Regions from separate parts of the Erwinia sp. HDF1-3R genome, predicted to be linked through region 1. Evidence: predicted binding sites of a transcription regulator. Region 1 holds the regulator's gene; the other holds the start of a gene.
What was found. Region 1 encodes PurR, which represses purine synthesis genes. Its sites were predicted from a motif close to CANGCAAACGTTTGCNTG; they were not measured.

Region 1 (10,655 bases):
TGCAAAAGGTTTTAGTAAAAAATGGCGATGATGCCAAGGGTTTCATCAATCAGGAGTATTTCTACGGTCCTGTCAGCGTGACTAATAATAGTAATGTAGATCTGACCGAATTATCAGTCCATGTTGAGCGTTACTACGGAGGGATAAGCACTCATGTAAACTGGGAAGAATACTTTGAAGTCTACTATACGCCTGAAAAATTTGACTTACAAAAAGGCAAAACAACATTTGTTTCTATGGTGTATAAACCAAAGAAGGTTTCTATGCCGGGCTGGGTAATTACTGGTGTGACGTGGGAATGCCAGGTTACTATTGTAGATAAAAATGGGAATAAAAGCCGAAAGTATTATCCTCATGTTGTATTTGTTATGCCTCAGGAGGACATCAATATTACCCAAAAGTTTTTGAGCAAGTGGAAGCCTGACCATACCAAAAATGAATATATCTATAGCTATCGATTGAACCTAACCAGTGATTATGAAACTGTTACTGACTGGTATGTTTTCCTGGATATACCTGGAAACGGTGTTGTATATCCGGCATGGCTTGATACTGTGAGTAGCTGGGTTAAACTCAGCGACTACCAGACCCCGGTCAACAACACCACATTTGTAAGCATTGGCGATGCCAGCCACGCTATTCTGCCAGACACAAGCGTTACTCTTGATATCCAAATATTGTATCCTGATGAATCTGAGAAATACGAAACGCTGGGTAATATCGGGCTTAATGGTAAATTTTTCGGACAAAAATCAGCGCGATTCGAGAAATAAACAATGCCTGACGTAAGCTGGTTTTATTTTAGGTTAGTCAATACTAGAAAGTGGATCAGCACATTCTTTTATCTCTTATCTCGCAGAAATAGCAAAGCGCCTGTCGGTTTCTGAGGAGTGTCCCATCGACGCGGTAGCGGCACGATATCGCTAAAGTAAAAAACAGGCCGATCTGACGATCGGCCTGTTTTTTTTAGTGCATGACGGCGGTAAAGCTGAAAATAATAATCATTAACAGCGCACTACCGGTGGTCAGCAGAGACAATTTCAGATCGGTGTCCACAGAAACTCCTTTATACCCTTACAGTTTGTGTCGCCATCAATTTTCCCACACCCGGCGGTAAAAATCTCGTTTTCTCTGCTCAGCCTTGTTAGAATTCCATTTCGTTGCGCAACGGGTTGCGTTCGCGGTCTGCAACCGACGCAACAGGCCTGGCTGACTGCCCCCTTTTCCTTACTGACGCCACCGAATATTCATAAAAAACGGCGACGGATTTTGCCGTTTCAGGCAATCGTTTAACAATATACTTATCAGCATGTTGCGGTAAGTGCAGGAGTAGTAATTTCATGGCAACAATCAAAGATGTGGCTAAACGCGCCGGGGTGTCGACCACCACGGTGTCCCACGTCATTAATAAAACGCGCTTTGTGGCCGAAGCCACGCGGGAAGCAGTATGGACTGCCATCCGCGAACTGCATTATTCGCCAAGTGCCGTCGCCCGCAGTCTCAAGGTTAATCACACCCGGACCATCGGCCTGCTGGCAACGTCCAGCGAGGCGCCCTACTTTGCCGAGATTATTGAAGCCGTGGAGAACAGCTGCTTTGCCAGCGGTTACACCCTGATTCTGGGCAATGCGCACAACGATCTGGTCAAACAGCAGGCGTATCTGTCAATGATGGCGCAAAAGCGCGTCGATGGCCTGCTGGTGATGTGCTCCGAGTATCCTGATGAACTGATCCAGATGCTTGAAGATAACCGAAATATTCCTATGGTCGTCATGGACTGGAGCGAGTCACGCGGTGATTTTACGGATACGGTGCTGGATAACGCCTTTGAGGGGGGTTATCTGGCAGGCCGCTATCTGATTGAGCGCGGCCATCGCGATATTGGCGTCATTCCCGGTCAGCTGGAACGTAACACCGGCGGTGGCCGTCATGCCGGTTTTCTAAAGGCGCTATCCGAAGCGGGGATCACCCTGCGCGATGAGTGGCGGGTACAGGGTGATTTCGAACCCGAATCTGGCTATCGTGCCATGCAGCAAATTTTATCCCAGAAGCAGCGTCCTACCGCCGTATTCTGCGGCGGCGATATTATGGCGATGGGGGCGATTTGTGCCGCTGATGAGATGGGTCTGCGCGTACCCCAGGATATCTCGGTCATCGGCTATGATAACGTGCGCAACGCGCGCTACTTCACCCCTGCCCTGACCACCGTTCACCAGCCAAAAGAGAGGCTGGGCGAAACGGCCTTTGAAATGCTGCTGGATCGTATTACCAGCAAGCGTGAGGAGCCACAGACGATTGAAGTTCATCCCAGCCTGATCGAGCGTCGTTCAGTGGCGGATGGTCCCTTTGTAGACTATCGCCGCTAACGCCATTAGCCGCCTGCTCACTCCTCTGCCCCCTCGTTCAGCCACTCATTATTGAGCGTCCCGGTGTCGCCAAGATAGTCGAGCAGCCAGCCCAGCGCGGGGCTGGCCTGCTGCTGCGACCAGCTGACGCAGCAGGGGCTGTCGGGAAATGTCGCGGTGAGCACAAGTTCCGTCAGTGCGCCGCTGCTCAGCAGCGGACGGGCAAAATGTCCTGGCACCATTCCGACGCAAAGCCCGGCCAGCAGGCAGTCCGCAGCGCTTTCCCAATCGGGCACCACCAGCCGACGCTGATTATCCAGCGTCCAGGTAGTGCGTTTGGGCAGCGCGCGGGACGTGTCTTCCAGCGTCAGAGAGGGCCATTCGCGGATGGCTTCCTCGCTGACCGGTCCTGAGATTTCTGTCAAAGGATGGCGGGCGCTAACCACACAGCGCCAGTTCAGCGCGCCCATATTGCGAAAGGCAAAGCGCCCGCCAACGGGTATTGCCTGAGTTGCGCCAATCGCCACATCTACCCGGCCATCCGCCAGCGCATCCCACACGCCATTAAACACCTCCGGGGAAAGGTGTAATTCCATATCCGGGAAATGACGGTAGAAATCGACAACCAGCTGCCGGGTGCGCTGGGGTTTCACTATCCTGTCTACGGCGATATTTAGCTGCCCGCGCCAGCCGTTTGCTACCTGCTGGCACTGACGCCGGGTGGCAAGCATTTTTTTGATTACGCTCCGCCCCTCCTGAATGAAGTAGCGTCCCGCCTCGGTCAGTTCGACATCGCGATGACGGCGTGTAAACAGCGGAACGGCCAGCCACTCTTCCAGCTGACGTACGGTATAGCTGATAGCGGAGGGGACCCGGTGCAGCTCAGCAGCAGCGGCGGTAAAGCTGCCATTTCGGGCAACGGCATCAATCACTTCGAGGGAATGTTCTGACCACATTTTCTGCCTGCAAATTTTTTGAACGCAATGGACAAATATTAGCGTTTCACAACGACTCTGACACGCACTTACACTCTGCGCCGTTATATTCTTCTGAAATTAAGAGCAAAAAAATGCCTGCAAAACTTTTTACCCTTTACCTGGCGCTGCTTAGCGTCATCGGCTTTCTGGCCACCGATATGTATCTGCCTGCCTTTACGCTGATGCAGCAGGATCTGCAAACCGACGCGGGAGCTATCGGTGCCAGCCTGAGTCTCTTTCTGGCGGGCTTTGCCTGTGCGCAGCTGATATGGGGCCCTCTCTCCGATCGAATCGGCCGTCGTCCGGTGCTGCTAATGGGTCTGAGCCTGTTTGCCATCAGCTGTGCCGGAATGTGGTGGGTGCACAATGCCACCCTTCTGCTGGTGCTGCGCTTTGTGCAGGCCATTGGCATCTGCGCGGCCGCCGTAACCTGGCAGGCGCTGGTGATTGACCGCTATTCCGCCACCCAGGCCAGCAAGGTTTTTGCCACAATCATGCCGCTGGTAGCACTCTCTCCGGCACTGGCTCCCCTGCTAGGCGCCTGGCTGCTCAACCATTTCGGCTGGCGCGCAATTTTTATTGCCCTGATGGTCATTACGCTACTACTGCTGGTTTGCACGCTCTTTTTGACAGCAACACCACGCGTTATGCCAAAAAAAGGCGATAAGAAGACGGGTTTTCTAACCCTGCTGAAATCTCCTGTTTACAGCGGTAACGTGCTGATGTACGCCGCCTGCTCTGCCAGCTTCTTTGCCTGGCTGACCGGTTCGCCGTTTATCTTATCCGCGCTGGGCATGTCACCTGGCAGCATTGGCCTGAGCTACTTCCCTCAGACGCTGGCCTTTCTGACCGGCGGCTATGGCTGTCGAACCCTGCTTAAGCGTACGGAAGGCGGCTCACTTCTGCCCTGGCTGCTTGGCCTGTACAGCCTGAGCATTATTGCATTTTTTATCGCGGCTCAGCAGGCGACCCCCTCTGTGTATGCGCTGCTGCTGCCGTTCTGCGGCATTGCCCTGGCGAACGGTGCGCTGTATCCGATTGTTGTCTCGAATGCCCTGCTTCCCTTCCCGCAGGCCAGCGGTAAGGCCGCGGCGCTGCAAAATACGCTCCAGCTGGGGCTTTGCTGCGTGGCCAGCCTGCTGATCTCCTCATTTCTTACCCGCCCGCTGTGGTCTACCTCGCTGGTTATGCTGTCGACTGTCCTTTTTGCCATAATCGGCTATATTTTACAGCGTACAAAAGCGGCAGAAACGTCACTGCATCGCGCTGAAAGTAGTCGTTAACGTGCTGAATACTCTTAGTTAGCAACCTAACAATAAACATTTGAATATTGTCAGGGGTGAGCATATACTCGTTTCGCTGGGTAAAAAAATAACAATTTCCGCCTGATAACCCTCCGCTTTGCTGGCAGATAACCTGCCAGCAGGGTGAAGGATATCGGGAATACCTGCCAGGCCTCTTATGCTTTCAGCAAGTCTGACGGTTAAACGAGAAATAAAAGGTAAATTTTCAATTCTGACAGGGTAGTCTGGATTTAATCCGTGCATCCCCGTTGCTCTACTCTGCTAATATTTATATTCAATCCTCTGTAACGCCGGAAATCAGACGTACGCTAGCGTGTGCGTATTCTCAAAATCCCGTAGGAATTGTTTTTTCTATTTCTCGGGTATCAACCACACAGGGTGATGGAGAGACTATGAGTTCATCGTGTATAGAAGAAGTGAGCCTGGAAGAGAATCAGTGGTACAGAATCGTTCAGGAGATGTTGCGCAGTGCAGATATCGACGTTAATGGTACGCGCCCGTGGGATATTCAGGTAACCAACCCTGCCTTTTTTAAGCGCGTGCTACAGGAAGGCTCACTGGGGCTGGGTGAAAGCTATATGGATGGCTGGTGGGAGTGTGAAAGAATGGACATGTTCTTTCATCGCGTATTACTGGCGAAGCTCGATGAGAAACTCCCCCATCATTTCAAAGATACCTTACGTATTGCCGCCGCAAGACTAACCAATCAGCAGTCAAGAAAGCGCGCGTGGATAGTAGGAAAGGAACATTACGACCTCGGCAACGATCTGTTTTCTCTGATGCTTGATTCCCATATGCAGTACTCCTGCGGTTACTGGAAGGAAGCCCGGACGCTGGAGGATGCGCAGAATGCAAAATTAAAAATGATTTGCGAAAAGCTGCAATTAGCGCCCGGTATGTCCCTTCTGGATATCGGCTGCGGCTGGGGCGGGCTGGCAGAATATGCAGCGCGTCACTATGGCGTTCGCGTTTCTGGCGTCACTATCTCTGCCGAACAGCAAAAAATGGCTCAGCAGCGCTGTGAAGGATTGGATGTCACTATCCTTTTACAGGACTACCGCGATCTGAATGAACAGTACGATCGGATTGTTTCCGTGGGGATGTTTGAACATGTCGGCCCTAAGAATTACGCCACCTACTTTAACGTGGTGAACCGAAATCTTAAGCCGGATGGGCTTTTCCTGCTGCATACCATTGGGGCGAATACGACCGGCGAGAATGTTGATCCCTGGCTGGACAGATATATATTCCCTAATGGTCGCCTGCCCTCGGTAAGCCATATTGCTGAGGCCAGCGAACCTCACTTCGTTATGGAAGACTGGCATAATTTCGGCCCGGACTATGACACCACGCTGATGGCGTGGATTGATCGTTTTCTTGCAGTGTGGCCTGAGCTTTCAGAAAAGTACGGTGAGCGCTTTAAACGCATGTTTATTTATTATCTTAATGCCTGTGCAGGGGCCTTTCGTGCACGCCATATGCAGCTCTGGCAGGTGATGTTTACCCACGGAATTGAAGGGGGACTTCGCGTCCCACATTAATCCTGGTCCGCTAAAAGGCCGGCGTTATTTACGCCGGCCTTTTTATGCCTGTCATTTCGCTACGGCGCTTTTATCAGCTATAGCTTACAGGCGGTTTAGCGTGGTTCTGGGGCGTCCTGAGCGACAGCCTGGCTAAGCAGGGCGTCACGCTGTGCCAGTACGCGTTCGACGGTTTCAACGATCGCCTGAGTGTGCGGATCGATTTCAATATTTACGCGATCCCCCAGACGTTTGGCCCCCAGCGTGGTCCTCGCCAGCGTTTCAGGAATAAGGTGTACGCAGAAACGGGTTTTTGTCACTTCTCCAATCGTCAGGCTTATTCCATCAATGCCAACAAATCCTTTATGCAGGATATATTTCATCTGCTCCGCATCACGCGGTTTAAACCAGATTTCGCGGTTATTTTCTGAGATAAGAATTTTGCAAATCTCTGCCGTGGTCATAATATGGCCAGACATGAGATGACCACCAATTTCATCACTGAATTTTGCTGCCCGCTCGACGTTGACGTAATCGCCAATACTGAGATCGCCCAGATTAGTGATGCGCAGCGTCTCTTTGACCAGATCGAAATTTACCCGGTCGCCGTTTATTTCCGTCACCGTCAGGCAACAGCCATTATGAGAAACGGACGCGCCCAACTCCAGACCTGGCAGCATGTCGGGCGGAAGTCGCACGGTGTGGGTGCGGAAATTAGGCTTATCGTCAATCGCGAGCAGTTCGGCGGTGCCCTGCACAATACCGGTAAACATGGTTATCACCTCAAATAGAGTATTCTACCTGTTAGTTTGCCCTGGCTTACGCGTAAATCCAAACGCCCACGGTTTTTTTACTCCGACAGTCTGCGCTATTTTTCCGGCTAAGATTGGCTATTTGCTCTGCGAACATTACACTGATCGGCCAGCCCTGCTGTTAAACGCGGTGTTCAGTGCGATATTGCGGCAGCCAGGCTCCCTTCTACATAAATATAAACAGGTGTTCGTGTGCAGAAGTACCTTATTGAGGCGCGTCAGTTATTAGCGCTGGCGATCCCAGTGATCTTTGCTCAGGTGGCTCAGTCCGCTATGGGATTCGTCGATACGATTATGGCCGGCGCTGTTAGCGCCACGGATATGGCCGCGGTTGCCGTGGGCACCTCAATCTGGCTGCCCGCCATTCTCTTTGGACACGGTTTGCTGCTGTCACTGACGCCGGTGGTGGCGCAGTATAATGGTTCGGGTCGTCGGGAGCGCATTGCGCATCAGGTACGCCAGGCATACTGGCTGGCGGCGGTGGCGGCCGCCGTGGTGATGGTGCTGCTTTATAACGCCGGTTTTGTCATTCGCAGCATGCACAATATTGACCCGACGCTGGCGGACAAAGCGACAGGCTATCTGCATGCGCTGCTGTGGGGCGCGCCAGGCTATCTGTTCTTTCAGGTGGCGCGCAATCAGTGCGAAGGACTGGCTAAAACCCTGCCCGGCATGATTATTGGCTTCCTGGGTTTGATGGTAAATATCCCGGTTAACTATATCTTTATCTATGGCCATTTTGGCATGCCCGCGCTGGGCGGCGTGGGCTGTGGAGTGGCGACGGCTTCGGTCTACTGGGTAATGTTTGTGGTAATGAAACTCTGGATCCACCGCGCGCATTCAATGCGTGATATCCGTCTGCCGACGCGCCTGAGTGCGCCAGATAGCACAGTGCTCTGGCGTCTGTTTACATTAGGCCTGCCGGTTGCGCTGGCGCTGTTTTTCGAGGTCACGCTGTTCGCGGTTGTCGCGCTGCTGGTCTCCCCCATGGGGATCGTCGAGGTTGCCGGGCATCAGATCGCGCTGAATTTCAGTTCGTTAATGTTCGTTATGCCGCTTTCACTGGGCGTGGCGACGACGATCCGCGTGGGCTTCCGGCTTGGGCAGGGATCGGCCGACGCGGCTCGGGTGTCCGCCTGGACGGCACAGGGCGTCGGGATAACCATGGCCTGTATGACCGCATTGTTTACCGTGATGTTTCGCGAGCAGATAGCGCTGCTTTACAACGATAATCCGGCCGTGGTTACGCTGGCCGCTCAGCTGATGCTGCTGGCTGCGGTGTATCAGATTTCCGATTCAATCCAGGTGATTGGCAGTGGCATTCTGCGCGGTTACAAAGATACGCGTTCGATCTTCTTTATCACCTTTACGGCTTATTGGGTGCTCGGCCTGCCCTGTGGGTATGTGCTGGCGATGACAGACTGGGTGGTTTCACCGCTGGGCCCGGCGGGTTTCTGGATGGGGTTTATCATCGGTCTGACCTCCGCTGCAATCATGATGGTCTGGCGTATCCGCCGCCTGCAGCGTCAGCCAGCCGAGCGGATTCTGGCACGTGCAGCACACTAATTTTCCGACATTTTTTGTGCAGGCATGCTTAAATATGCTGCGCTTCGCACAGTTGCGCAGCAGTCACACAGAAAAAAGCGGATTCTGCTTGCCAGGCGGTAACGCTGTCGTTAATATTCGTCCCCGCTGTTAGCAATACAGTAATGATGCGTTCTTAGCTCAGTTGGTTAGAGCACCACCTTGACATGGTGGGGGTCGGAGGTTCGAGTCCTCTAGAACGCACCACAGTGCGTCCGTAGCTCAGTTGGTTAGAGCACCACCTTGACATGGTGGGGGTCGGTGGTTCGAGTCCACTCGGACGCACCAGTATTTATGCGTTCTTAGCTCAGTTGGTTAGAGCACCACCTTGACATGGTGGGGGTCGGAGGTTCGAGTCCTCTAGAACGCACCACTCCTGATAGCCACTTCCTGCGTTACCTTTTTCTGTGTTTCTCCCTCAACCAATCTCCCGCTTGCACTATGCTCGTCCCTTGCTGTGACGCCCCTGCGCCCGTTTTTATTGCGCAACACCATGCGCTAACGCAATAATTGACGGATAAGATCATGCTTTTTAGTTGGTTTTCGTCTACCCGAATCGCTATAATCACCGACGTTGTTTCATTTGAATGGTTTCAGCGTATGGTTGGCCCTTTACAAAAAACGATAGCGTCCTGCGCCCTTCGCTGCGCATGCGCTGAAACTGCGTCTCAACTTCCTCTGCAAACGACCCTACTGTCACCTATTCTTAATCTGTACCGCAGTTTACGACTCAAGCAAAAATTCTTCTCCGGGGCTTTTTTACCGGCGCCGGGATTGCCACTCTCACATCCATTACAACTTAATAGATAACTCGTCATGAAAAAGACCAAAATTGTTTGTACTATCGGACCAAAAACCGAATCGGAAGAAATGCTGACTCACCTGCTGGATGCGGGAATGAACGTAATGCGCCTTAACTTCTCTCACGGCGATTATGAAGAGCACGGCAAACGCATTGCCAATCTGCGCGCCGTAATGAGTAACACCGGCCACCAGGCGGCGATCCTGCTGGACACGAAAGGCCCGGAAATTCGCACCATGAAGCTGGAGGGTGGCAACGATGCCGCGCTGAAAGCAGGCCAGACCTTTACCTTTACCACCGACCAGTCCGTGGTGGGTAACACCGAACGCGTTGCGGTCACCTATCCGGGTTTTGCCTCAGATCTCAAAATCGGCAATACCGTGCTGGTGGATGACGGCCTGATCGGCATGGAAGTGGTTGAAGTCACAGAAAACACCGTGGTCTGTAAAGTCCTTAACAATGGTGACCTGGGTGAAAACAAAGGCGTTAACCTGCCGGGCGTTTCTATCCAGCTGCCTGCGCTGGCCGAAAAAGACAAGCGTGACCTGATCTTCGGTTGTGAACAGGGCGTTGATTTTGTTGCGGCGTCATTTATCCGTAAGCGCTCAGACGTGCTGGAGATCCGTGAGCATCTTAAGCAGCACGGCGGCGAGCATATTCAGATCATCTCCAAGATCGAAAACCAGGAAGGCCTGAATAACTTCGACGAAATCCTTGATGCGTCCGACGGCATCATGGTTGCGCGTGGCGATCTGGGCGTTGAGATCCCGGTTGAGGAAGTTATCTTCGCTCAGAAGATGATGATCAAAAAATGTAACCGCGCACGTAAGGTGGTTATTACCGCCACTCAGATGCTTGATTCGATGATCAAGAACCCGCGCCCTACCCGTGCGGAGGCAGGCGACGTGGCTAACGCCATTCTCGATGGTACCGATGCGGTCATGCTGTCGGGCGAAAGCGCGAAAGGACGTTATCCCCTGGAGTCAGTCACCATTATGGCGACCATCTGCGAACGTACCGATCGCGTTATGAAGAGCCGTATCGATTCGCATCATGACAACCGTAAAATGCGCATTACTGAAGCAGTATGCCGTGGCGCGGTAGAGACGGCGGAAAACCTGGAAGCCCCCCTGATCGTGGTTGCCACAGAAGGTGGTAAATCGGCCAAATCCGTGCGTAAATACTTCCCTAACGCCACCATTCTCGCGCTGACCACCAATGCACTCACCGCTCGTCAGCTGCTGCTGAGCAAAGGCATTGTGACCAGCGTCGTCGACGTAATTGCCTCAACCGATGACTTTTACCGCCTGG
Region 2 (10,655 bases), 2.2 Mb from region 1:
CCGGTGAGCAGAGCTTCAGCAATGCGGCGAAAGGCGCAGACTGGCAGCGCTCTTTTGCTCAGGATCTGACGTTTCAGAAGGGCGAAAATGCCTGGCCGATTACCTCCACCACCTTCATTTTGCTGCATAACGTGCAGGATAGCGCCGACAAGGGCGCAGCCGTGCTGAAATTCTTCGACTGGGCCTACAAAAACGGCAGCAAAACCACCACCAGCCTCGACTATGCGCCGCTGCCGGATGCGGTAGTTAAGCAGATCCGCGCCGCATGGAAAACCAACGTTAAAGACAGCTCAGGCAAGGCCCTCTTTTAGTCAAGGGGCTCGCTGACTGACCCCGGTATGGGGCGAGCCCTGGGCCGCCCCTACACTTCACTTACTGAGAACGCTATGGCTGCAACCACGCCGACATTCAGGCCTCCCGGCAGGCGGGGCGATATTATCTTCAGCGCGCTGGTTAAGCTGGCGGCGCTGATTGTACTGTTGCTGCTGGGCGGCATTATCGTTTCGCTTATTATCTCCTCCTGGCCGAGTATCCAGAAGTTTGGTTTCGCATTTTTATGGACCAAAACCTGGGATGCGCCCAACGAACAGTTTGGTGCGCTGGTGCCCATTTATGGCACCGTTGTCACCTCAATCATCGCGCTGATCATTGCCGTACCGGTCAGCTTCGGTATCGCCCTGTTCCTGACCGAGCTGGCGCCCAACTGGCTGCGCCGTCCGCTCGGCGTGGCCATTGAACTGCTGGCCGCGATCCCGAGCATCGTCTATGGCATGTGGGGCCTGTTTATCTTTGCCCCGCTGTTTGCCACCTGGTTCCAGACGCCGCTCGGCGATCTGATGGCGAATATTCCCATCGTCGGCGCACTCTTCTCCGGTCCGGCCTTCGGTATCGGCATTCTGGCCGCCGGGATTATTCTCGCCATTATGATCATTCCCTATATCGCGTCGGTTATGCGCGACGTCTTCGAACAGACGCCGGTGATGATGAAGGAATCTGCCTACGGCATTGGCTGTACCACCTGGGAGGTTATCTGGCGCGTGGTGCTGCCGTTTACTAAAAACGGCGTGATCGGCGGGGTGATGCTTGGCCTCGGGCGCGCGCTCGGTGAAACCATGGCGGTGACCTTTATCATTGGCAACACCTACCAGCTCGACAGCCCGTCGCTGTTTATGCCGGGCAACAGCATTACCTCGGCGCTGGCGAATGAGTTTGCCGAAGCCGAATCGGGCGTGCATACCTCCGCGCTGATGGAGCTGGGGCTGATCCTTTTCGTCATTACCTTTATCGTGCTGGCCTGCTCTAAGCTGATGATCCTGCGCCTGGCGAAAAGTGAAGGAGGGCGCTCATGACCGCGCTGGACATGCATACCCCTGACGGACTGGCGGCCTCGCGTCGCAAAATGCAGGCCTGGCGACGGCTGAAAAACCGCATCGCCCTGACGCTTTCGCTGATGACGATGGCGTTTGGCCTGTTCTGGCTGGTGTGGATCCTGTTTGCCACCGTTACGCGCGGTATGGATGGCCTCACGCTGTCGCTGTTTACCGAGAATACCCCACCGCCAAACACGACGGGCGGCGGTCTGGCGAACGCCATCGCTGGCAGCGGGCTGCTGATCCTCTGGTCAACGCTGGTGGGGACGCCGCTGGGGATCATGGCCGGCATTTACCTGGCGGAGTATGGCCGTAAATCCTGGCTGGCGGAGATTATCCGCTTCATTAACGATATTCTGCTCTCCGCACCCTCTATCGTGGTGGGGCTGTTCGTCTATACGCTGGTGGTGGCGCGGATGCAGCACTTTTCCGGCCTGGCGGGCGTGGTGGCGCTGGCGCTGCTGCAGATCCCGATCGTCATCCGCACCACGGAAAACATGCTCCGGCTGGTGCCCGACAGCCTGCGCGAAGCGGCCTATGCGCTGGGTACGCCAAAATGGAAGATGATCTCGGCGATTACTCTAAAAGCCTCGGTTTCCGGCATTCTCACCGGCGTGCTGCTGGCGATAGCCCGTATCGCCGGAGAGACCGCACCGCTGCTGTTTACCTCGCTCTCCAATCAGTTCTGGAGCACCGATATGATGCAGCCGCTGGCTAACCTGCCGGTGACGATCTTCAAATTTGCCATGAGTCCGTTCACGGAGTGGCAGAGTCTGGCCTGGGCGGGCGTACTGTTAATTACGCTTTGCGTCCTTCTGCTGAATATTCTGGCGCGCGTGGTCTTCGCCAGGGGCAAACATTAATTAAGCGTGCGGCTGCGGCGGCATGAACCATGCGAGAAGAACAATGGCTGACAACTCCTCCAGTAATATGATTCAGGTGCGAAATATGAACTTCTGGTATGGGAAATTCCATGCCCTGAAGAATATCAACCTGGATATTGCCAGAAATCAGGTGACCGCCTTTATCGGCCCGTCGGGCTGCGGGAAATCCACGCTGCTGCGCACCTTTAACAAGATGTTCGCGCTCTATCCGGAGCAGCGCGCGGAGGGGGAAATCCTGCTCGACGGCGAGAATATCCTGACCGCCAGCCAGGATATCGCCCTGCTGCGCGCGCGGGTGGGGATGGTCTTTCAGAAGCCGACGCCGTTCCCGATGTCGATTTACGAAAACATCGCGTTCGGTGTACGCCTGTTTGAAAAACTGTCACGTGCCGATATGGACGAGCGGGTACAATGGGCGCTGACCAAAGCTGCGCTGTGGATGGAAACCAAAGATAAGCTGCATCAGAGCGGCTACAGCCTGTCCGGTGGTCAGCAGCAGCGGCTCTGTATTGCGCGCGGCATTGCCATTCGCCCTGAAGTGCTGCTACTGGATGAACCCTGCTCGGCGCTGGATCCGATTTCCACGGGCCGTATCGAAGAGCTGATCACCGAGCTGAAGCAGGATTACACCCTGGTGATCGTTACGCACAATATGCAGCAGGCGGCGCGCTGCTCCGATCACACCGCCTTTATGTACCTGGGCGAGCTTATTGAGTTCAGCGATACCGACACGCTGTTCACTAAACCGCACCAGAAGCAGACTGAAGACTATATTACCGGCCGCTACGGTTGATTGACGGGAGAATACGATGGATAACCTTAACCTCAACAAACATATCTCCGGGCAGTTCAACGCTGAGCTGGAGCATATCCGTACCCAGGTGATGGCCATGGGTGGGCTGGTGGAGCAGCAGCTTACCGATGCCATCACCGCCATGCATAATCAGGATGGCGAGCTGGCGAAGCGGGTCATTGCGGGCGATCAGCAGGTCAATATGATGGAAGTGTCGATTGATGAAGCCTGCGTGCGGATCATCGCCCGGCGTCAGCCTACCGCCAGCGATTTACGGCTGGTGATGGCGATCATCAAAACCATTTCCGAGCTGGAACGCATCGGCGACGTGGCGGATAAAATCTGCCGCACCGCCCTGGAGAAGTTTGGCCAGCAGCATCAGTCGCTGCTGGTGAGCCTGGAGTCGCTGGGCCACCATACTATTCAGATGCTGCACGACGTCCTGGACGCCTTCGCGCGTATGGATCTCAATGCCGCCGTCGAAATTTATCGCGAAGACAAAAAGGTCGACCAGGAGTATGAAGGCATCGTGCGGCAATTGATGACCTATATGATGGAGGATCCGCGCACCATTCCCAGCGTACTCACCGCCCTGTTTTGCGCGCGCGCCATCGAGCGCATTGGCGACCGCTGCCAGAATATTTGCGAAATCATCTTCTATTTTGTAAAGGGGCAGGATTTCCGCCACATCGGCGGGGATCAGCTGGATAAACTGTTAACGGATGACAGTGAAGGCAGCAATACACCCGCCTGAGGCCCGTGACGGCGAAGACCGTCACGCATAGCGGTAAACAGGGCGCAGGCCCCGTTTTTTTCGCTGTTACTTTGTCAGATCCCATCCGCGCGCCTTCCACAGCCCCGGCAGCTGCGCCATATCATTAAACGCAGTCACCAGCGGATGGTCGATCGGCTTATTGTGGGCATCCGCACAGTAATAAAATACCGGGATACCCGCAGCAACGCCGGCGTTAGCGCCCGCTTCGGAGTCATCCACCAGAATACAGTTTTCCAGCGGCACACCCATCTGTTTCGCCGCGTGGACCATCAGGTCCGGGTCCGGTTTCCAGCTGTTGATATCGTAGCCGCTGTACAACCGGTCATCAAAAAAGCGGCGCATCTTCGTCAGGCCCAGCGAATGCTGCATTTTCGGCACGGTACCGTTTGACACCACGCAGACGGGCACGGTTATCTGCTCCAGCAGGGCATAAGCGCCTGATATTGGCTTAAGTTCAAGGTCAAAAAGGCGTGCAACTTCTGCCCGCCAGGCGGATTCAAACTCCTCCACCGGCACGGTCAGGTTAAACCGGTTAGCGACGGTTGGAATAATCTCGTACAGCTTGACGCCTTTATATTTCTCAAACATCTCCTGCAGCGGCAGCTCCGCCCCAAAGCGGGCAAAGATGTTGACGTAAGCCTGAGCACAGAGTAATTCGCTGTCAACCAGCGTCCCGTCGCAATCAAAAAACACACAGCTAACAGACATGGTGGGTTCCTGTATTCATTATCATCATGCCACTTTACCTGTCTGACACCGAAATGCGACCCGCAATTGTCAATTCCCGTTAGCGGCAGCGATCTGAAGGTAAACGCGGCGCAATCGGTTGCGAAAAAACCGCCCGACCGTCTACCAATATTAAATTTTTAGGTTAGGATAGCCGACGATAACTTCTCTTCGTTCTGGAATCACACAATGAATAATCCTGGCCTGTTACAGCGGATCTTTAAACTGCAGGAGCACGGCACGACCGCGCGCACGGAAGTGATTGCGGGGTTCACGACCTTTCTGACGATGGTCTACATCGTTTTCGTGAATCCTCAGATCCTGGGTGCAGCGGGCATGAATACCCAGGCGGTGTTTGTCACCACCTGCCTGATTGCCGCGTTCGGCAGTATTCTGATGGGCCTGGTGGCCAACCTGCCGGTTGCGCTGGCACCGGCAATGGGACTGAATGCGTTTTTTGCCTTTGTGGTGGTAGGGGCCATGGGCATTTCATGGCAGGTCGGCATGGGCGCGATATTCTGGGGGGCGACGGGCCTGCTGCTGCTGACTATTTTCCGCGTCCGCTACTGGATGATAGCCAATATTCCTCTCAGCCTGCGGGTGGGCATTACCGCCGGTATCGGCCTGTTTATTGCGATGATCGGTCTGAAGAACGCCGGCATTGTGGTTGCTAACCCGGAGACGCTGGTGGCCGTCGGCCACTTAACCTCCCATAGCGTACTGCTGGGGGCGCTGGGCTTCTTTATTATCGCCATTCTGGCGTCACGCAATATCCATATTGCGGTACTGGTCTCCATTGTGGTGACCACGCTGATTGGCCTGGCCATTGGCGATGTGAAGTACGGCGGGGTATTCTCCGCGCCAACGGGCATCACCTCGATTATCGGCCAGGTCGATCTGGCCGGGTCGCTCAACGTCGGCATGGCGGGGATCATCTTCTCCTTTATGCTGGTGAACCTGTTCGACTCCTCCGGTACGCTGGTCGGCGTAACGGATAAAGCCGGTCTGACCGATGAGAAAGGCACCTTCCCGCGTATGAAGCAGGCGCTCTATGTCGACAGCATCAGCTCGGTGGTTGGCTCATATATCGGCACCTCTTCGGTGACGGCCTACATCGAAAGCTCATCGGGCGTCGCTATCGGTGGCCGCACCGGGCTGATGGCGGTGGTCACCGGGATCCTGTTCCTGCTGGTGATGTTCCTTTCACCCCTGGCGGGTATGGTGCCGCCCTATGCGGCAGCCGGTGCCCTGATTTACGTTGGTGTACTGATGACCTCAAGCCTGACGCGGATAAAGTGGGAGGATCTGACCGAAGCCGTTCCGGCATTCGTTACCGCTATCATGATGCCGTTCAGCTTCTCTATCACCGAGGGGATCGCACTCGGTTTTATCTCTTACTGCGTGATGAAGCTCGGCAGCGGCCGCTGGCGTGAAATGAGCCCCTGCGTCATCGCCGTGACTCTTCTGTTTATTCTCAAGATCGTCTTTATTGACGCACACTAAGATAGATCGCTGACAGCAGGCAAATCTGCCTGCTGTCGGTAAGCTGAGTCATTACGGCTCCCTGCGTTTTTCTGGCAGGGAGCTGATTAATTTCAACGTGCGCGGCCCCATCTTCTTCCCCTCGATAGCGGTAATAGAAACCCAGCGATCGCCCCCTTCATACTGCCAGAGATGCAGGCGTTCGCTGCCCGGCGTGCGTGCGCAGGACCAGACCATAAACTCCTCCGCGTCGGAAATGGCCTGAATGTCGGGAAAGGCCTCTGAGCGCAGACGCCCCGATGCGGGAAACAGCCGTAGCGGCTGCGACGGGTCATTATCCGGAAGCTTCAGTATGCTCTGCCGTATCATCCATAGCTGGGCCGCCGCTTCATCCGGATCGTTTTGGGCGTTAATCCACGCTTTTTCGCCCGAAGAGAAGAGGGTGGAAAACTGTTTCTGCAACTGCCGACTGTGGGCCCGGAAAATATCCATTGCCAGCCCAACTGCACCCTCTTCATCAGCCAGCAGGATGCCGACAATATTGCCGGTATAGGCGATGCTGAAATCAGGAAGCTGCGGATCGACAAAGCAGGGGCGGCCACTGGCCGTCACGGTAAGCTCGGGCAGGGAAGTTATGCCATAAACGTGCAGCATCAGCTGTGCCAGCAGCGTGCGGGAAGCCAGATAGCGCCTTCGACGCCTGTCAGGCAGCCCGGCAGCATAGCGGATCAGGGTGGGCGGGAGGTGCTGCGCGGGTATCCCGGCCCAGTCGGGCGTCCAGCGCGCGAAATGACATGCCATTGGTCACTCCATGATAATGGTCGAGGGTCGTCTTCGCTATTGTAAGAATTTTCTTAAGCGATTACACGTCGCTTTGCCGGGTTCGGGATAAATTCGGATTATTGGCACTTTTGCCTCGCTCCACTGTTCTCCGCAGACGATGTTTTGATTGCGGTTCAGCCTGTTTTAACTCAGGATCTGCACCATAACGCTGGATCACCTGGGGCGCGAGAAGGGAGAAAAAACCTGTGCAACCTCACTATTTTCTGAGTATTGATGGCGGCGGTACGCGATGTCGCGCCCGGCTCACTGACCGTCAGAATCATCTGCTGGCCGAAGCGGTTGGCGGGCCCGCCAACGTCTGGTCACAGTTTGAGGCGGCGCTGGCAAGCGTGGAGGCACTGACAGAGCGGGTGATGACGGCGGCAGGGCTGCCACCCGCCGCGCGGGCACAAATCGCAATGGTTGCCGGTCTTGCGGGGGCCAATGTCGCCTCGGTCAAAGCTCGCCTTGCCGACTGGCAGCCCGTCTGCGCCTCTTTACGGGTGGTGGGCGACGTGGATATTGCCTGTCTGGGTGCACATCAGGGCGCACCCGGCGCGGCGCTGATCGTCGGCACCGGCAGTCAGGGCGTCTTATGGGATGGCGAGCGCTTTTCCCGGGTAGGCGGCTGGGGTTTTGCGCTATCCGATCACGGCTCGGGTGCCGAGCTGGGACGCCGCACCCTGCGGCTGGCGTTGCTGGCCCATGAGGGCATTGTGCCCGAAACGGCGTTCACCGACCGCGTGATGGGCAGGTTTGATCGCAGCCCGGAAGCCATGCTGCTGTGGACGCAGCGGGCAATGCCCGCCGACTGGGGCAGCGTGGTGCCGGAGGTGTTCGCGGCGGCGCAGGCAGGCGATCCCCACGCAGACCAGCTGATACAGCAAACTGCTGATGATATCGCGCTGCTGGTGCGGCGACTGATGGGGGCCGATGGCGGCCGTCTGGCGTTAATGGGCGGCCTGGCAGAACCTGTCCAGCCCTGGCTTGCGCCCGACATTCTGGCGATGCTGGTGCCGCCGCTGGGCGATGCCCTCAGCGGCGCTGGCTGGCTGGCGCGGCAGGGTTAACACTTTGCTTCGCGTTAAGTGATACTGGAACAGTAACTACCGTAATTATCATTGCAGTAGCCGCGACCTTCCGGATTCAGCCTGCGCAGGCGGGCCGGTCATAATTTAGAACTTCTGACGAGTGTAATAACGAACTGCTCCATTTCAGCAATATTCAGCAGGGATGAATTAAGTTTATTTACGGAAAAGTGCGGCCAGTTTGCCGCGCTGCACCTGTAGGGTAAGATGACTACTCACTGCAATAAGCCTGATGCCCTTCCGGCGGGGTTCCTTGATGGATCATATTCTCTCCTTTAAACACCCAAAAATACCAGGGTTAATGGTACCCAGGAATCGCATCGTTTTTATAAATATCATCCCGGGGAGTAAATTATGGGATCAGGCGCACAGGGCTTATAATGCTTATTGCGGTGAGTGAACCAGCGTATATTTCGATAGAAAACGCTCTTAACGTGCCGGGTTTAGCTATCCAAACTCCCCCAGCAGATCCATGGCCTGAACAATACGAATAAAAAGCATCCTTAATTATCCATGAAATTACGGATGATGACACGAGCACAGGATCGGTGAAACTATCCTGCACTCTAAGTATATTAGAAGTAAAAATTTTTCATCATGAACAATTACCTTGGAAGGAACTTTGCATTGTCGACTCTTTCGACCTCTTCCAGGGTGATATTGTAAACACTCGATGGTGATATTGTCATCTCGGTAACTTTGAAATGAGCCTTAGGAGAATACAGTCTTTCTCCCTCACCGTTACCAAATGCCATGCCATTTTGAACATATATACTATTGCCGCTGTTGCCTTTCACCGTGAACATCACTTTAACGCTACTCTGACTGCGTTCAGCGAAACCCTTAGCAATTTCTTTAACTCTGGAGGTGGAAAAGAATTGTCCGGTCTGATAAACAGTATCAGTTTTATTTTGCACATCGGTTTTAAATTGACTGATTAAAGCGTTAATCGAATTATCCGTCATTCCTTGCCCACGGTAGGTGGTACTCATTTCATTTGAAGGGGTATAAAAATCATCAATGGCATTTTTAACCAGTTGGGGTAACTGAGCACATCTATTTATGATCATGCTTTTAACCTTTGCTCCACCACGGTAAAAAATGTTATCACCAAAGGCTTTACGATATTCTTCAACAACTTTACTGCCGCTAAATTGGAGACTTTCGAGCATCAGGCCATACTGGTGACGCGCTTCATGGTTGATCGCTTTACAACCCGCGTTACTCTGATAGATTGTTGAAAAATCTGCCCGCTTAATATCTCCTTCTGCCTTATCTTTTGTTAATTCTCTATATGTTACCCTTATTTCATTCAGTTCCAGGTTAACATGTTTTCCTTTTTCCGTTAATTCTTTAATTTTGAGGGCATTTATGTTGTACTCTTTTTTTAATTTATCCCTCTCGCTCATTTGATTATTTTTTTCTTTCTCGAGAGTTTTAATTGCAGTTTTAGCTGAGAGCTTATTGGTGTGGGGGTTTATTTTTTTTACTGCATCTTCACGTTCTATTTTATATCGATATCCATGAAATAATTTTTTTAATAAATTACGAGGCTCCCCATATTTAAAATGATCTTCTTTCAGCCGCACGCGGGCATCTTTACCGTACTTTTCTGCTACCGTTTCAAGTTCTATCAGGGATAAATCATTAGAGGAAATAGTCTTTTCATAGGGATCAATTTTGCGAGCTAGAATATCTTGAGTGTTTTTTATTTCTGAGATCTCCCACGTAATCTTTTTTTGTTCCTTCCTACACTTATTTATCCGATTTACCACCATTTTCGTAGTGAGTGGAGTGTTTTGGTTAACAGCGCTCGCTGGCATTTTTCTTTCCTTTATTGTATGGATGTTGAGTAGTGCCAAATATATTAATATATAATTATTACAGGTTTTTATATGAAAACTATTATAAAGCGATTAAACGCATGGAATAGCAGGCTGCCGGATTCAATTTTGCAGTGCAAAGCTAAGCAGCCAGTCTTAGCTCTGTCACGATCATTGAAGATTGCCGGGAGCCTGAACTCGGGCAGAAATTACATCTGTTAACTTAGAGACTCCGTCTCACTTCCCAATGCAAAAGCTGGAGAAAATCCGGCCTAACAGGTCATCGGAGGTGAACGCGCCGGTGATCTCGCTCAGGCAGTTCTGGGCGGCACGCAGCTCCTCCGCCAGTAGCTCGCCCGCTTTTGCCCCCAGCAGCTGCTCGCGGCCGTCAAGTAAGTGAGTAGCCGCTAACTCCAGCGCATGAAGGTGACGACGGCGGGCAAGGAAGCCACCTTCCATATTACCGGCAAAGCCCATGCTCTCTTTCAGATGGTCGCGCAGCAGGTCGATTCCCTCGCCGGTGCGGGCCGAGAGGCGGATAAGTGAGTGACCATTCACTTTCGTCATTCCCAGCGCTTCGCCGGTGACGTCCGCTTTATTGCGTACCACGGTTATCGGCAGCGCGGCGGGCAGGCGGGCAATAAAGTCCGGCCAGATGTCCGCAGGCTCGGTGGCCGCCGTGGTCGTGCCGTCAACCATAAACAGCACGCGATCGGCCCCTTCGATTTCGTGCCAGGCCCGTTCAATACCAATCCGCTCCACTTCATCGCCGGCCTCGCGCAGGCCCGCCGTATCAATAATATGCAGCGGCATACCGTCGATATGGATATGCTCGCGCAGCACGTCGCGGGTGGTGCCGGCGATATCGGTGACGATGGCCGCTTCGCGTCCG

Region 2: a site for PurR is predicted at 4,638-4,655, ahead of AAGR22_RS21645 (NCS2 family permease). Genes of this name have one in related genera too.

The regions. Positions count from the first base shown of each region.
Region 1 is NZ_CP155071.1:2,169,144-2,179,798, reverse strand. Features, by position in the region: gene AAGR22_RS10045 (hypothetical protein) at 1-773, shown strand, start outside; gene AAGR22_RS10040 (YnhF family membrane protein) at 967-1,056, opposite strand; gene purR (HTH-type transcriptional repressor PurR) at 1,341-2,366, shown strand; gene punR (DNA-binding transcriptional activator PunR) at 2,384-3,301, opposite strand; gene punC (purine nucleoside transporter PunC) at 3,415-4,605, shown strand; gene cfa (cyclopropane fatty acyl phospholipid synthase) at 5,019-6,167, shown strand; gene AAGR22_RS10015 (riboflavin synthase subunit alpha) at 6,263-6,919, opposite strand; gene AAGR22_RS10010 (MATE family efflux transporter) at 7,151-8,524, shown strand; tRNA gene AAGR22_RS10005 (tRNA-Val) at 8,673-8,749, shown strand; tRNA gene AAGR22_RS10000 (tRNA-Val) at 8,754-8,830, shown strand; tRNA gene AAGR22_RS09995 (tRNA-Val) at 8,839-8,915, shown strand; gene pykF (pyruvate kinase PykF) at 9,359-10,655, shown strand, end outside.
Region 2 is NZ_CP155071.1:4,757,437-4,768,091, reverse strand. Features, by position in the region: gene pstS (phosphate ABC transporter substrate-binding protein PstS) at 1-311, shown strand, start outside; gene pstC (phosphate ABC transporter permease PstC) at 387-1,349, shown strand; gene pstA (phosphate ABC transporter permease PstA) at 1,346-2,233, shown strand; gene pstB (phosphate ABC transporter ATP-binding protein PstB) at 2,277-3,047, shown strand; gene phoU (phosphate signaling complex protein PhoU) at 3,064-3,801, shown strand; gene yieH (6-phosphogluconate phosphatase) at 3,868-4,530, opposite strand; gene AAGR22_RS21645 (NCS2 family permease) at 4,738-6,051, shown strand; gene AAGR22_RS21640 (phosphopantetheinyl transferase) at 6,103-6,831, opposite strand; gene AAGR22_RS21635 (BadF/BadG/BcrA/BcrD ATPase family protein) at 7,059-7,922, shown strand; gene AAGR22_RS21630 (hypothetical protein) at 8,546-9,763, opposite strand; gene mnmE (tRNA uridine-5-carboxymethylaminomethyl(34) synthesis GTPase MnmE) at 10,001-10,655, opposite strand, start outside.